Regions from separate parts of the Robertmurraya mesotrionivorans genome, predicted to be linked through region 1. Evidence: riboswitches for the same ligand, from Rfam matches in the RefSeq annotation. Region 1 holds a riboswitch; the other holds the start of a gene.
The links. Region 1 has a riboswitch for cyclic di-GMP ahead of ACRX5O_RS19715 (GGDEF domain-containing protein). Riboswitches for the same ligand answer to the same signal wherever they lie in the genome.
Positions count from the first base shown of each region.

Region 1 (10,049 bases):
TACTCGACACAAGTGTTCACCAGACAATTTCGTTACCCCATATGGAGACAGTGGTGTTGGTTCGGATATTTCCGTTACTTTGCCATCCTTTTGACCGTAGACGGAAGAGGTCGAGGTATAAATGAATTTTTTTATCGGAAACTTAAGGCATGCTTCCAATAACGTTTGAGTTGCAATAATATTATTGGTTACATACAATGTGAAGTCCTGACCCCAGCTAGATCTTACACCGGGAACACCTGCCAGATGGTAGATGATATCTACTCCCTCAAGTAAGGTGTCCCATTTAGCATGTTGTATATCTTCTTCAACAAATGTAAATCTTGTAGAGTGAAGTAGGTTTTGAAGGTTTCGTTCACGAATCCCTCTTGAAGTACCAACTGGTAAAAACACATCAATACCTATCACCTCATTTTGTGGGTTTTGTAGCAAGCGCTCACAGAGATGAGACCCGATAAAACCTGCAGCCCCTGTGACAAGAATTTTCATAATGCACACTTCCTTTGGCTGCTAATTTTCGGAAGGATTTCTCTCCCAGACGGAAAGGATATTATTGGCTACATGTTTCCAAGTGAAATTTTCTTCAACGAGTTTTCGACCGCGAAGCCCCATGTCCCTAGTAGATTCTAAATTTGCTAGCATTTTATTGAGGTGGTTTGCGTATTCAATAGGATCTTCAGGATTTTGAACAAGATAGCCATTATCATTCAGGATAATTTCTGGATTACCACCTCTAGCGGTAGTGATAAACGGAAGCCCTGCTGCCATGGCTTCATAATGAACTCTAGCTAGTGGTTCTTCCCAGATGGATGTGCAAACAAAGACATCTGCGGCACAAAACCAATTGTGAACCTCATCTGCTTGAACATATCCTGTAGTAATAACCGGGATAGGGGATCTTTCTGCCAATGCACGCGTATAGGAGATGTAATCACTAATCCTATCGTCACTATACCAGGCTGCCCCTACGATAACGAGTACAGCATCTTTTGATTTAATATGTGACATGGCCTTAACAAGAACATGTGGCCCTTTGTTCCTTGAGAGACGACCAACAAATAAAATAATTTTTTTGGACCCTAAGTCGTATTTGGAACGAATGGCTTTTCTTGCCTGTAGAGCAGATTCTGATTTTGTCCAAGGAGCAAACCTGGACAAATCTACACCAGAATAGATCGGGAAGATTTTGGGCGCTGCTTCTGGAAAATAAGATACAATGGTTTGACCAATATATTTACTAATGGTTATGATTGTCTCTAATTTCTCTACAGCTGCTGCTCCTTCAGCCCGGCTAATCTTCTCTGGTTTAAACATATCATTGTGCATGCTTAATATGATTCGAGAGTTAGGAGCGAGTTCGCTTACTGGCAGGACCAGCTTTGGGCGATTAAAAATGTGAATGATGTCGTATTGCTCTTCTGTTTCTGACAGATATTTCACAATTCCTTGCTTGTAAACATCTAGTAACCTTTGAGAGTCAATACGGACGTAACGAATGCCATTAACAACCTCTTCATCCGGTAGATCCGGATCTGTTCTGCTGATGATGGTAATTTGATGTTGCTCGCTTAATAAGTGGGAAACACCGCATATATACGTTTGGATAGCGCCACCTCGAATATTAGGGACAGGTAGCATTTCTGTACAAATCAGCAACACATTCATGTGCGTTCTCCCTTCTTGCTATTTTTCGTAGAAAGTAAACATTATTTTTTCTTTTTTGTCTTACGTTCGTGTTCTAGCTTTTTTCGCTGGACTTTTGCTACAATACTTTCAAATTCAGCGTTCGACTTTTTTATCTTATTTACGGGTTTAGAGGAAGCTGGACGTTCGGTATTTTTATTAGCTTTGGATGGTTTTCCTTCATTCATTTTCTTTAGCAATTTTGGAAGATCATCTTCTAGAATGGATTTTAGAAGGAGATCTAGGTCGACCAAATGATCTTTACTGCTACTATTTTTAGACTTGAGGGATGGTTCCATTTTTATTCTTTGGATTCTTGAACGCAAACTTTCTCGATCTTGAATGGATTTCTTAACTTCAGGTTCCTTAGATTTAGATTCCTTAGACTTAGATTCTTTAGATTTAGACTCTTTAGACTTAGATTCTTTAGGCTCTTCAAAAGTGGACGGAACGTTTTGTTGTGCTTTAGATGGATCGGACTTTTTGAATTCATTATTATTTTTAACTAATAATTCTGTATCGCCTAATACGACTGCACTTGGAGTTACATCATAAATGAATTCTTCCTCTGTATAATCACCAGGAGGGTACTTCTCTTTGTCTTTGGCTAATTCGGATAGAACTTCCCATTTATTGGATTCTGTTAGAGTGATTCTGTCTAAGATGGCATCAAGTTCAGTGTTCATAAAAGTCACTGGTTCGAAAACTACTTCTTTTACATGCTTATAAAACTCATTTGGAAACGCCATATCAATCCATAGTAATTCAAAGGTTTCTTGGTCGATTGGATTTGCTTGGTGGTAGGCGTCTATTACACCTCGTATCCATTCGAGATCCCAGGTTCCCATATCATCCATTGTGCTTGTAATAATTTTTCGTAAGTCACGAATAGGTAAATCATAAGAAACTCCATCCAAGTCGATGACCCAGATTCCACCAGGTCCTTGTTGTCCATTAGACCAGCCATAGTCTTGGTGAGCTAAGCCCCAATGTGCTTCCCCTTTTGCAATCATTTTTCGATAAGAGGATTGCTTGAATTTTTCATACATTTCATAGGCTTGCTGTTCAAATTTGTCTACAACAGATAGTAAGTGTGGACTTGCGACCGTTTCAGGGTAAGCATGGGCAATATCTCGGAACCAACCTATTTTTTGAATCATTTTCTCGTAATATTGATTCCATCGATACAGTCGAGAGGACTTTTTTGAGCCGGCTGGTGGAATATATCCTTTCGTATGACGATGGAATTCTCCTAGACCATAGCAAAGTGCAGAGGCAGCCTCTAAATCAATTTTCATTAGTTGTTCAAGCGGAGTTACCCAATCGGTGACAATCCATAACTTGCCTCCTGCTTGTACGTAGAGGTGATTTTCCTTTGTGGGAATAAGGGGGGCAACTCGTGCTCCCTGCTGAACAACATACACTTGGGCACCAATACTAAATAAACTCCTTGTAGGCTGGCGATGAAGAACCTTGATACTGCGTGGTCCGTGGTTGGTCTCTATTTTCCATATAGCTCCGCCTTTATCGGGCTTTGAGGTGATAAGAGTCATCTCGGAGACGGTCATATCATAATTTGATATGACTTCATAGGCTAATTTCTCTAGCTCTGGTGGGACATATTGTTCTAGGTCTGCCTCGCTAGTGGCTGAATCGACTAGATGATCCCACGGTTCAATCGTATATTCATGCACATTTTTTTCCTCCAATCTCAAGACAAAAAACTAGCTTGCTTATTTATATGTCAGAGAGAAGGACATGGAATGGGGCATTCGTGGAGCTTGAGCGTAAGAACCGTGAAAAATTGGTCTTTTATCTGAGTTATGCGTGTTGAATGAATGGGTGATCAAACTAAGGGGAATCTATACCATATGATTGATACGAACTAAGGGAGTATAAAGAAGATTCTCAAAAATCACCTAAATAGGTTATAATTAAGACAGGTTGTGACAAAAAACAACATTTTTCACTATATAAGCAGGAAAAACAGACATGTAAAGAGAATGTATCAAGAATCGTATATTGAATCGAAAAAGAATGAATAAGAGTATGGGGGATATAAGGTGCCTTATCAATTAAGTAAAAATTTTAGGTTGTTTTCATTGAATTCAAACCGTAAGCTCGTTGAAGAGATGGCGGAAATTTCAGGTTGTAAAATGGGAAATTGTTCTGTTTCACAGTTTAGCGATGGAGAAATTCAAATTCATATTGAAGAGAGTGTCCGCGGCTGTGAGGTATTTGTTGTTCAATCCACTTCGTACCCTGTGAACGATAATATTTTAGAACTTTTAATTATGATTGATGCGTTGAAAAGAGCATCAGCAGGTGTCATTAATGTTGTGATTCCTTACTACGCTTATGGTAGACAAGATCGGAAGGCACGTTCTCGTGAGCCTATCACTGCTAAGCTAGTAGCCAACCTATTAGAATCTGCTGGAGCGAATCGAGTTCTTACGATGGATCTTCATACTCCTCAGCTACAAGGTTTCTTTGATATCCCTGTGGAGCATTTAATCGGTGTGCCCGTTCTTGCACAATATTTTATGGAAAAAGGGCTAGAAGATATGGTCATTGTGGCACCACACAACGGAAGTATCGGAAGAACTAGAAAATTGGCCAATACTCTAAATGCGCCAATCGCTCTTATTGATAAAAGAAAACTGGAAGAAGGCGGACATGAAACGTACGATGTGATTGGGAATGTAGAAGGCAAAAACGCAATCATTATTGATGACCTCATTGATACAGGAACAACCATCACGTTTGCAGCAAAAGCATTAGCCGAACACGGTGCAAAAGCCATCTATGCTGGCTGTACACACGCAGTATTTACAGGGAACTCCATTGAAAAAATTGAACAGTCCCCAATTAAAGAACTCGTTGTGACTAACACGATTGAACAACCTGAAGAGAAACAACTCAAGAAAATCACTTGCTTATCTGTTGCCCCATTGCTGGTAGAAGCTATTGACCGAATTCATAGTGAAAAAGCGGTAAGTCCATTGTTTGAATAACAAAGAAACTCTATCGACCGAAGTAAGGGGTTCGGTTTTCGAGTACAAAAACTTAATTAGCAAACAAATTAGCAGTCCAATTCGCAACTGAATTGGACTGCATCTTTTTGTTGAATATTAAGGCTTTCCATAAATGTAATGGTATTTTAGCACCTTAATTTGCACCTCTATTAACAGGATGCAAAAGTTAGTGTCAATGTTCGAATTTGTTTGTTAATTTAATTGGGGATGATGTGCTGAGAGTGGTAGGTGTTTGGATATTCAAGTAATCTCAAGAAAAAGACTCTGTTGTTATTCATTGTTGACTTTTTCGCGGAGGTATAGGAATTCATAGGCGGAGAAATTCCGGTTAATGTGTATAGTAGGGACTCAAGAAGCAGATATAAGCGGATATATTCCGATTAACTTCTCTATATATAACGAAATCTAAAGATTAGGTTCATATAAGCGGAAAAACTCCGCTTATTTTGCGGGAAATGTTGGTATTTCCTGAAATAAACGGAATTCTTCCGTTTATTTTTTAAGTAGTTCTAATTTTGTGCTTCAAAACCGAACTACTTACGACTAAAAGATAGAGTTATACGCTTGAATCATCTTAACAATGGCTACACAAAGACCTAGTGCACTTGCCTTTATTTTCGCAGGGTGTTGACGCTTGCTAACATAAAGGTAAATCAGCACCATAACGAATCCCATCGGAAACCATAAGGTAAAATCACCATGATCGTCAGTAGAAGTTGAAAAGAGGGGACCAATATACGTACTAACTAAAAAATATATAAATACAGTAAAACTGCGATTTTCAAGTTCTTTACTCCATCTGTAAAGTAAATACAATATGCCAATAAATAATAAAGGAATTAGAATATTTTTTATAAGCAGAAGAATCCGTCCTTTCACCAGTGAATAAAGTAATTGTAACACCTAATATGGTAAAATTGGGAAATAACAGTGTTTGTTTTGTGACGAAAAGAATAGAGGATTTCGCTCTAGCAGCTATTTTTCTTTAATACTTTCAATGCTTAAGTTCATCTCTTTTAGCTTTTTATTAAACCTATTTTGAATGGTCCATAGATATTTAGTGGATTCTAAATTCATTTGGTTACCATCGGTAAAATGGAAGGTCAGAACCGTCTTATCTTCGTTCTGATCGTGGTTAAGGGTAATCCTCATATCAAAAAAGAAGAGAATCAAAGCTGAAATGAACAATAGGAGGAATGCGATGCCATAAATGACCGTATTCTCTCCCGGTGAAAAAACATACCAATCTCCTGTTCGATAATGAAAAATATTAGCGACCGTTTGCGGTAGAAAAAGTAAGAAAATAGGTCCGAAAATTGGAATGAATATGGCAATTGCAAGAAAGAGATGTCTAGTTTCATAGTTTTTCTCATCCATTGAAATCAATCCTTTCTTTAATATATATTTCGATAATAACATGGAACAAAGTAAGAAAGGGAACGAAATTAGAAAAAATTACCTGTTGGTAAACTCCGAGCTTTTCTTAATGATATATGTTATTTTTACAAAAGATCTTGAGGAGATTTAATGAATCATCATAAAATTAAGGTATAGCAATTGATCAGATAAAGGTGATGTCATGATACACAACTATTCAGGTGAAACGATCAGTTACAATATAAACTACAAAAAACGCAAGTCTATTGGAATTTCTATTGATGTTTATGGAAATATTGAGGTCCAGGCTCCTAAAGGAACACCCAATGATTATGTGCTTTTATTTATCGAAGAAAAATGGGACTGGATTCAAGAGAAGTCTAAGGAAATGAAGGCTAGAGCGCTTGGTTCACATGAAAAAGTTTATGACCATGGCGAAAGTTTTCTTTATTTAGGTAACACCTATCCCATCCAAATCTTCCACGACGCCAATCTTACGCAGAATCATGTGAAGTTTGAAGAAAATAAACTACATATCTACGTAAAAGAGTTAGAGGAAGAAAAAATCAGACAGGCACTAAAGCGATTCTACTATCAGCAATGTAAGATCTTAGTAGAGAAGAGTATCAAGTCTTATCAAAGCAACTTTAAAATAAAGCCAAAGGGGGTTCGTATTAATGACAGCAATCGTACATGGGGAACTTGTGATTCTAATCAGCAGTTAACTTTTAACTGGAAGCTCGCGATGGCCCCCCATAGGGTAATCGACTATGTGGTTGTGCACGAAATGTGCCATATGTTGCATTTAAATCATGATCGTTCTTTTTGGAGACTTGTTGGGAAAATTATGCCTGATTATAAGGAACAAGAAAATTGGCTAGCTTTTTCTAGTTGGAAAATGACTGTGTAGTAAGGTGAGAGTCTTCATTTATGAAGGCTCTTTTTTATGTCACTAATTGGTTGATTTTACAATTTGCATTCATATATCTATACACCAATATTGCGAGTATAATAGTACTAAAGTAGTAATTATTCCAATTACGAAAAGGCAAATCTACTGAAAGGTAGAGACGCAAAACCGTGGGTCTAAGGTGAAAGCTAAGATTGCCAGGTTATCGAATACAGCCAGAGATGGCTTTCACGAAGTGCTAGAATGCTACGTGAAATTGGAGGAAGAACAAATGATTAGAGAAGAGATGTTTGATAAAAGGTTACTTATTCGTGATATATTGAATACCCTATGGGTTATTATTGGACTGTATTTGTTAGGGACAGGTATACACTTTTTCCTTACTACGTATGATAAGTGGTTATTTTTTTTAGAAGTGATTTTATTTCCATTATTTAAATTTATTGCTGTCATGGCATGTGCAGAGCTGTTTATGAATAAATTCCGGAAACACATGGAGTACTTTATCATGATTGTAATTACTCTTTTTATTAGCATTATAATTATTAGTATTTACGATAAAGTAATTTTGATGGTTTTACTCATTACTCCTGTTCTGGTCTCATTGTTTTTCTATAATAAAAGAATCATTCGCTTTTCGGTGTTTATATCGATCCTCACTTTTTTAGTCATTTATTTTTTCTATGAACCGATACATGCTTCTATGGATACAGCAGATTTGATTATTATTATCTTAATTTTATTAGGGATTTCACTACTTATAAACAGCCTGATGAAACATAGTGATCAAGTTATGAAAGAATTGTTAAAAACAACAAAAGAAAAAAATGATCTATTCTCTAAAAATATTCAAATGGAAAGGCTTACCCGGTTAGATCCTGTTACGGAATTATATAATCACAGGTCGTTCCATGAACACTTGGAGTCAATTGTAAGTCTGGCTTCACCAGAGAAGTTAAACGTACATGTAGCGGTCCTTGACATTGATAATTTCAAACAAATCAATGATACGTTTGGTCATAGAGCAGGAGACAGTGTAATTATAGAAGTCGCCAGGCAAATTAAATTTTTCTCTGTTGGCGATGACTTTCCTTCTAGGTACGGAGGAGAGGAATTTGGAATTATCACAATGGGAACGTCGGAAGAGGATTTTATTAAAAGGGTGGAAAACATCAGGGGAAATATTGCAAACACTAGTTTTCCTGAGCTCAAGGGGCGTAACGTAACAATCAGTATTGGTGTACAAAAATTGTTGCCTGGAATGAACAAGGAAGATCTCTTTAAAGGGGCAGATGCAGCACTTTATACAGCAAAGAGAACAGGGAAAAATAAAACGGTAATTAATTAGGACAGAATATCGGGATGAAGGTGACAATGTGGAATTAACCATTGTCACTCTTTTTAGCGGGGAAAATTGAAGAAATTTGACTCCGAATCGATGTTAGAATCGTAGGTAATAAATAGAGTAGTTTTTTTATGAAATAGGGGAGGCGCAAATGGACTATAAAGAAATAAGAAATATGAGAGTAAAGCAGCTTCTTGTAACCAATGTGATTATATTTTTAAGTGTAATATTATTTTTCACTGTAGTTAAGATCGCCTTAATATCAGCCTTTCAATTTTTCGTCTTTTTGGGCATCCTTTTGGCACTTCGAGGGATTGTTGGGCTTGTAAGAGGAGAAACGACAAAGTCAATCATACCCATTTTCGAGAAAGTAGCAGTCTATGAAAAGGAAAAAATGGGAAGTGAATGGTACAAAGAAAGGAAAACAAATTTTATTGGAAATATCATCGTGAGTGGCTTTATGTTTATTCAAGCATACTGGAACCGTATTTTATCAGAACAACCCTTTCAAATGGATGTCACCTTTATGATTACACTTTTATTTTTCATTCTATTATTAATAAATATCGCATCAATCGTTCGATTTCGGAAAATCGACCATTCAATAAATAGTAATGAATTAAATGGTTATACTCGAAAATCAAACCTAATAGGAGCAGGAGTAGGTATCATTTTTGGTGTAATCATCGCTGTAGTCACCATTTTTTTTATTGTCTCTTAAGGATACTAGTAGGCAAAGAAGGACCCTTGCCTACTAGCAACTTTACGTTTGGATTACCTTCCAATTATCATTTACTGTAGCTTTGATAGTGCCATACTTGGAAAAATAATTAGCAAGCAGTTCAGTCATGTCGATTTGAATTTCTTTTATGACTTTCTTTCCCTTATACATAGAATAGTTCCCACCACCGGTGGCTCGGTAATTATTCATGACCACGTGATACAATTGCTTCCGATCCAAAGCTTCACCATTCTTCATTAGTGAAACAATTCGTTCACCAACTGGTTTTCCAACGTCAATCGTGTATTGAATTCCTTCCCACATATCATAATTATAATGTTGAGGCTTAGGGTCGATGAATTGCGAATTCACTGCTATTTCTCCATGTTCGTTCACGATAAAATAAGTAGCGCTTTTTTCTAATCCATCCTTTATATCCTGACCCGTTAGCTCTAATACCGTCAACGTATTTGGATAGATATAATTTGAAACAATATCCCTCATCGTTACGTTCGTTGGAAGGCCAATGGCATGATTGCTGAACAGAGCGGTGTTTGATATATCAACGTTACTTGCTTCCATTTGTACCTGGTTGATAAATTCTATAAAAGGGTGTTCTTTTATACGCGCAAGAAAAGGATCTTTTATGATCATATCGCCTTGAATACGTCCGATGGGTTGATCGAGCCATTTTTGCGTTTTCTCTTCGTAAGGTAGAATCAATCGTAATATTTCCTCATCTTCTTTCCACTCCTTAACCGGAACAAGAGAGGCTTTTTTAGAAAGACACTTCCATTTATGATCACGATCCAAAGTAAACTCTATATCAACCTGCCCCATATAAGCTCCACTGTTTCCAGGTTGAACGATAGTTACACCGTTTAGCTCATCGGCCAATAAGCGGTGCTGATGTCCAGTTAATAACACATCAATACCTTCTACTGCTTGGCATAGTTGATAGGCTTGATTTTCACCTGT
Region 1 covers NZ_JBPCCH010000017.1:45,781-55,829, reverse strand. Annotated here, with positions in the region: gene ACRX5O_RS19745 (NAD-dependent epimerase/dehydratase family protein) at 1-489, opposite strand, end outside; gene ACRX5O_RS19740 (glycosyltransferase family 4 protein) at 511-1,665, opposite strand; gene ACRX5O_RS19735 (CotS family spore coat protein) at 1,707-3,377, opposite strand; gene ACRX5O_RS19730 (ribose-phosphate diphosphokinase) at 3,747-4,697, shown strand; gene ACRX5O_RS19725 (hypothetical protein) at 5,694-6,095, opposite strand; gene ACRX5O_RS19720 (M48 family metallopeptidase) at 6,298-7,005, shown strand; cyclic di-GMP riboswitch class I at 7,133-7,215, shown strand; gene ACRX5O_RS19715 (GGDEF domain-containing protein) at 7,277-8,353, shown strand; gene ACRX5O_RS19710 (hypothetical protein) at 8,502-9,071, shown strand; gene ACRX5O_RS19705 (bifunctional metallophosphatase/5'-nucleotidase) at 9,114-10,049, opposite strand, start outside.

Region 2 (6,816 bases), on a different contig from region 1:
GAACTCAATAGGGATGGCTGTTGGTGCACTCGTATTTGGTATTTGGGCTGATCGAATTGGAAGAAAGAATATTTTTATTATCACACTTCTATTATTCTCATTAGCGAGCGGAGCTTCAGCCTTTACTACCACTTTAGCAGCTTTTCTCGTTTTGCGATTCTTTGTTGGAATGGGGTTGGGAGGGGAATTGCCTGTTGCCTCAACACTTGTATCTGAAAGTGTACCAGCTAAAGATCGTGGTCGTGTCGTTGTTCTGCTTGAAAGCTTTTGGGCATTTGGATGGCTTTTATCTGCACTTATTTCGTATTTTGTTATACCATCCTACGGTTGGAAAATTGCTTTGATTATTAGCGCAATTCCAGCACTTTATGCTCTTTATTTACGACTAAAATTACCGGATTCACCAGCATTCTCAAAAAAGCAGGTAGAAAAAAGAACGGTGCTTCAAAATATCCAAGACGTATGGTCAAAAGATCATTCACGTTCTACCTTCGTATTATGGGTTGTTTGGTTTACGGTTGTATTCTCTTATTACGGTATGTTTTTATGGTTACCAAGTGTGATGGTAATGAAGGGCTTCAGCATGATCAAGAGCTTTGAATATGTGCTAATTATGACGTTAGCCCAATTACCAGGTTACTTTACAGCTGCATGGCTAATTGAAAAACTAGGTCGTAAATTTGTATTAGTTACTTATTTATTAGGTACAGCAGCTTCGGCACTAGTGTTCGGAAATGCTGAAACGACTGCCGTCTTAATGACAGCGGGGATTCTATTATCGTTCTTTAACCTCGGTGCATGGGGAGCATTATATGCATACACTCCAGAACAGTATCCAGCTGTGATTCGTGGGACAGGCTCTGGGATGGCCTCTTCGATCGGTCGTGTGGGTGGAATACTTGGTCCATTATTAGTAGGATCACTAGTTGCTGCAGGCTACTCTATCGGATTTATTTTTACGATATTCTGCATTAGTATCGTAGTGGGCGTGGTAGTATTAGCATTCTTTGGCAGAGAGACAAAACAAATTGAATTAACGTAAATCTTACATAAAACCTGTTTCCAAAGTAAATGGAATCAGGTTTTTCTTTTTGTTTGAAATAGTAGCGGTCTTTAATGGTTACGCTAAAGGGGAGCTTTATTCTAGAGAGGTAGATGAATGTGGAGGTACTAAAGGACATTTTATTGGTTTATGGTAGAATCTTTATTATTATGCCCCTTTTATTAATGGCCACATTGTTTATGGGGAAGAGATCAATCGGAGAACTTCCTGTGTTTGATTTTTTAGTAATCATTACACTTGGAGCTATTGTCGGAGCGGATATTGCCGACCCCACTATAAAGCAAATCCCTACTGCAGCAGCGGTAATTGCACTTGCGATACTGCAAAGGATTGTGACAGCCACAGTGATTAAATATCGGAGAATAGGGAAGGCACTTACTTTTGAACCTACTATTGTAATAAAAAATGGGGAGCTAATTGTAAATAATTTAAAAAAAATCAATTACTCCATCGATAATATTTTGCAGATGCTTAGGGAGAAGGAAGTGTTTGATCTATCCATTGTTCAACTCGGAATCATTGAAGCAAATGGCCGAATTTCATTATTTAAGTATGCTGGTGAGGCGCCAGTTGTCAAAAAGGATCTTGGCCTTACTGAAGTAGACCATCAAATTAGTTTACCTGTTATTATTGAGGGGAAAATTGATACAACGACACTTGAGCATTTAAATAAAGATGAGACATGGCTAAAAGAGGAACTCTCGAAAATGAAGGTAAAATTAAGTGACGTATTTTTCGCATCCATAAATGAGAATCTTATACTACATATATCTCTCCATAATCAGGAAAAGCCAAACTACATAAACCATTAAGAGCATTTTACTTCCCATCACGTAAGCAATATACTATGATCAATACATCACAAACTTTTAGGAGACGATACATGATGTATGAGAAAGGGGAAAGAACGAATGTAGTTCTTTCCCCTTAGGTTTATTGGTTATTTTTGTTTTCGTTTACTTTTTGCGACTGCTGATTTTTTCCTTCTGTATTTTTCTTTGCTGTGTCAGCTTTTCTTTGTTCTTCTTTTACTTTAGCTTCCTGGGCCCTTTTTTGCTCAGCAGCTAGTTGTGCTTGTTCCGTTTGTTTCTTGGCTTCCTCGGCCTTTTTTGCTGCTTGTTCCGCTAATGTTTTTGCTACTTCCGCTTTTGGTGCGCTTGCATTTGTTGTTTTTACTTGTTTTTCGGATGCTTTTGGTTGAGCCGATAGTGTACTCGTAATAACTTCAGCTTCATTTGATTCGGTATCAAGAGGGACCGATATTTCTTCTTCGTCAGTTGAGAGATTTTTGTATGCAATTTTATTCTTGATTTCAGACGAGTGAAGTCCAAGTTCTTTTGCTATCTCTCCAAACCCCTTATCATCACTTGTATAGAGACTACTGATTTCATCTATCGTTTTACCTGAAGCCTCAGATAACAAATACATATGAGCAATTTGTCCAAATCCAAAACCCTGATTTCTCAACTCAGAAACAGATTCTTCATCTATATTTCTGACTGCTGCTGGCAATTGTTTAATACTAACTTGTTGACTTTCAATTTCTTCTAATACCTCTTCAGTTAAAACTTTTTGTATATCCTCATTAATGAAAGTGACTTCTTCGGTTGACGTTTCTAACTCTGATAATGTTTCCTCATTAATTTTATCATTGAAAAGTAATTTTGCTATTTGTTCTTCAGCTAAAGCTAATTTTTCTACGTAATTTTTCATAAGAATATCAATGAATTCATGTTTATCCTCTTCTGTCATAGCTTGTGCTTCAGCCAGTCTTTCCTTTGCTAGTTCCAGAAGGATTTCCGTTTCTTTTTTGGAATTGGTAGTAAGATAAAGCTGGAAGTCTTCTAGTAGTTGATCTACTGAGTATAGAAGCTGGTCAGGTGTTACTCCTGGACTCGAAGAATTCAATTCTGATGCGGAGACAGTTGAGCCGAAGGCAAAGACACCTGAAACAACAAAAGGTAAAATTAATTTTTTCATTTAATAACTCTCCTCAACAAGTATTGAACCAAAACCCGGCAGAGAAGGTGAATGATACACATGAACAAATGAGTCTTTTATCATGGTTAACAATCTTCGGTAACTGGCGAGCATAGTCTATGGACCTTAGCTCCTATAGCTTTGCGCCCTTATATTTCTATAAGTTTGCCTTTTTCGGATTTGATTCTTAATCCAATAGTACCATTCATTTTATTTCTTGATAATAGGAATATAGTATTATAACGTTTGAAAACTCATAGAAAATTCAGGAATCATGATGTGGAAAATTGCTTGTTGTGAGAAAATAGAAAAATATGACAAAGTGAGGAGGCGAGGATAAGAATGAATCGAGTTATGGTGATTGGGGTATCGGCTGGTGTTGGGAAATCGACGTTTACTAGGAAGCTTGGACAGATGTTACATATCCCCGTGTATCATCTAGATGCCTACTTCTGGAAACCAGGTTGGATCGAGGCATCAAATGAAGAATTCTCTGAGGCTCAAAGAACGCTTGTGGAGAAAGAAAAGTGGATCATTGAAGGGAATTACTCAAAAACAATTCATATCAGAGAATCAAGCTGCGATACAGTTATTTATTTAGAACTTCCCTTACGTACTTGTCTTTACCGTGTAGTGAAGCGATTTTTTACGAACATCGGTAACACGAGACCTGATATGACGATCGGTTGTACAGAGAAACTAGATTGGAAATTTATCAAATTTATTATTTCCACCTATTTTGCGAGGAAGGAAAAGATGAAAGATAAACTGAAACAGTACGAGTCAATGGGGAAAAAAGTAATTGTTTTAAAAAATAAGGAAGAAATTCGCTCCTATTTTCAATTAGCTGAAACAAATCAGGGTGATTCACTATCTAATGACCAAATATGAAACAAATAGAGGGGACATGCATAGAATGTAGTAATATTTAGATTTTATTAATAAAGGGGACAAAAGGGGTTAGATGGTATATTTAAACGGGAAATTTCCGGCACCTAACGGTTTTTATAAGACAACTAAGGAATGGTATCAGGCATATACTGAAATATTCGGAACAGTGAACACTTTTTATAAAGAATTAGAATATGAAGTTGAATTATTTGATGAGTTGGTATTTGAGCCCAATCCAACTATTAGACCAGTTTGGTCAGGTGGGGCTTCTGTGTCGTTAATGCCAAATGGTCGTGTTTATGGAGAAAATGGAATTGTTATAACACCTGACAATAAATTATTATGGGATGTTTCATTTGAGTGGTTTACAGAACCTAATGAACATTCAATTTTTTTTGAAGATGGATTACCTATCCCAATTAAGGTAGATGAAACCTGTGCTGTTTTAACACATCTTGATAGTTTTAACTATTTCCATTGGATGTTTGAGGTATTACCTAGAATTCAATTAATTCAAAGATCAGGGATAAGTATAGATAAATATATTTTAAATTATACTCTTCTACCATTTCAGATAGAAACACTGAAACTATTAAATATACCTAAGAACAAAATTATCCAAGTAAAGAAAGATACTCACATTCTAGCTAGTAGATTAGTTGTACCTTCGATACCGGATTACGCAAGTAGTTGGTCTTGCGGATATTTAAGGAATAAACTTTTAAACGTTTTAGATCAAAAAAAGAATGAGGAATATGAAAGAATCTATATAAGTAGAATGGGACGAAGAATTATCGTAAATGAAGATGATTTAATGAAAGTTTTAGAAAAACATAATTTCAAAAAAATATTACTAGATGATTTGTCTGTTCAGGATCAAATACGACTGTTTTCGTCAGCGAAAATTATTATTGGTGCTCACGGTGCTGGTCTAACTAACCTTGCGTTTTGTGAACACGGAACTAAGGTAATTGAAATATTTCCAGGTGAATATTTAAATCCACTATATTGGCTCATAAGTAATTTTGTCAAAGCTGATTATTATTATATTATTGGGGATAGACAAAAAATAGCGGCTCCTAGATTTGATAATATAGTTTTAGATATTAAGCAGTTTTCAGATAAAATAGAACAAATTATAAAGTAAGGCTCCTTTCAAAGGAAGGAGCCTTACTTTATAGGAATTAATTGTTTAAGATGCTTCCATCCGTTTTCATACTCGATAAATTCAGGTTCAAATTTATTTCCCCAGCGATTTAAGTTATCTCGAACAATCCATTCATATACCTCACCGTACACAGATAAATTATTTGTTTGGTTGTGTTGATGCCTTCTATGATTCAATAAAGTGTCATTAACCCAACCAATTTGGTAATTATTTTCTAGCAGACGAGAGAGAATTCGAATATCTTCCGCATGACGACCGTCCCAAGGATCATCTACTGGCCATCCTCCAACACTTTTTAGTGCAGTAGTTCGATAAAATCTAGGCCAAACTGATTGGTTGGATAAAAGAAAATCATATTGATTCGAAAAGCCTCTGCCTTTGACAATTCTAGTTTTAACATGGTTTCTCCTTTGTGTCACAATGTTAATATTACCTCCCAAGACAGCTACTTTACTTGAGTTGTTTTCCATCTCATCAACTAAAACTTCAAGAGTATTTTGGGGAAACCAATCATCTGCGTCTAACGTAATAATATAAGGTGTATTTACGAAGCTTAGACCAATATTTAGTGATTTGGATTGGCCGATATTTTTTTGATTATGTAAAAGGTTTATTTTCTCGTTAGCTAAATAAGATTCAATGATTGATACGCTGTTATCAGTAGATGCATCATTGATTAAAAGTAGGTTCCATTTATCGGAAGTTTGTGAAAAGATGGATTCTATTGCATCTTTTAAGTAATTTCCGGGGTTGAAAAACGGAATCATCACCGTAACTTGGCTCAAATCTTTCACCTTCTTTTAGGTGTCAGGCGGGATATGCCTGACACCTTAATCTTTAAACAAGTTTTTATAGTAACTAGAAGTTATTTCTAATCCTTCTTTTAAATTAGTCAGGGGAGACCAGGATAACAATGAAATGGCTTTTTCATTATCTAGTTGGCTATAAAGAATATCTCCCGATCGTGTAGGAGTATATATAGGGTCGATATCCAGGGGTATGATTTCTGTAATGTATTTATATAGGGTATTGATACTTGTTTTGCTATTACAACTGATGTTAATTATTTCATTATTTGCACGTGTGAGTGCCATCACATTCGCTTTTGCCACATCTTTTACAAAAATAAAGTCTCTCGTTTGATTTCCGTTTCCATAAATAGTAGCTCTTTGATGTTGAAAAAGTTTAGAGTAAAAAATCGATATGACGCCCCCTTCTCCCTTAGGAGTTTGCCTAGGACCATATACATTTGCATATCGTAAGATTGTATAGGATAAGTCATTATGTTCTGAGAATTGTTTTATATATAACTCTGGAGTGTACTTGGAAATGCCATAATATGATAAAGGTTTTATTGGGAAATCTTCGTGAATGCTACAATCTCCAGTTTCCCCATAGACTGCACAAGACGAAGCATAAATGAATTTTTTAACTCCCAATAGTTTACAACATTGTAATAGCTTAATAGTAGTTAGTATATTGTTGGTAGCATCCATTAATGGATTCTCCATTGATGTTGCTACATCTACATTCGCTGCAAGGTGGATCACAAAATCGGGTTGTTCACATTGGAAAATATCTATTAAATTTGTAGATAATAAGTCAATTTCATATAGTTTAATGTTTTTTGAAAGCCACGTTTTATTTCCAGTACTTAAATTGTCAATAACAATGACTTCAAAGTTCTTTTCAATTAATTCCTCAACGGTATGTG
Region 2 covers NZ_JBPCCH010000011.1:75,248-82,063, forward strand. Annotated here, with positions in the region: gene ACRX5O_RS16915 (MFS transporter) at 1-1,042, shown strand, start outside; gene ACRX5O_RS16920 (DUF421 domain-containing protein) at 1,162-1,875, shown strand; gene ACRX5O_RS16925 (DUF5667 domain-containing protein) at 1,997-3,043, opposite strand; cyclic di-GMP riboswitch class I at 3,139-3,223, opposite strand; gene ACRX5O_RS16930 (P-loop NTPase family protein) at 3,386-3,934, shown strand; gene ACRX5O_RS16935 (glycosyltransferase family 61 protein) at 4,008-5,081, shown strand; gene ACRX5O_RS16940 (glycosyltransferase family 2 protein) at 5,105-5,887, opposite strand; gene ACRX5O_RS16945 (NAD-dependent epimerase/dehydratase family protein) at 5,933-6,816, opposite strand, start outside.
Region 2: another riboswitch for cyclic di-GMP. It lies ahead of ACRX5O_RS16925 (DUF5667 domain-containing protein); the one in region 1 lies ahead of ACRX5O_RS19715 (GGDEF domain-containing protein).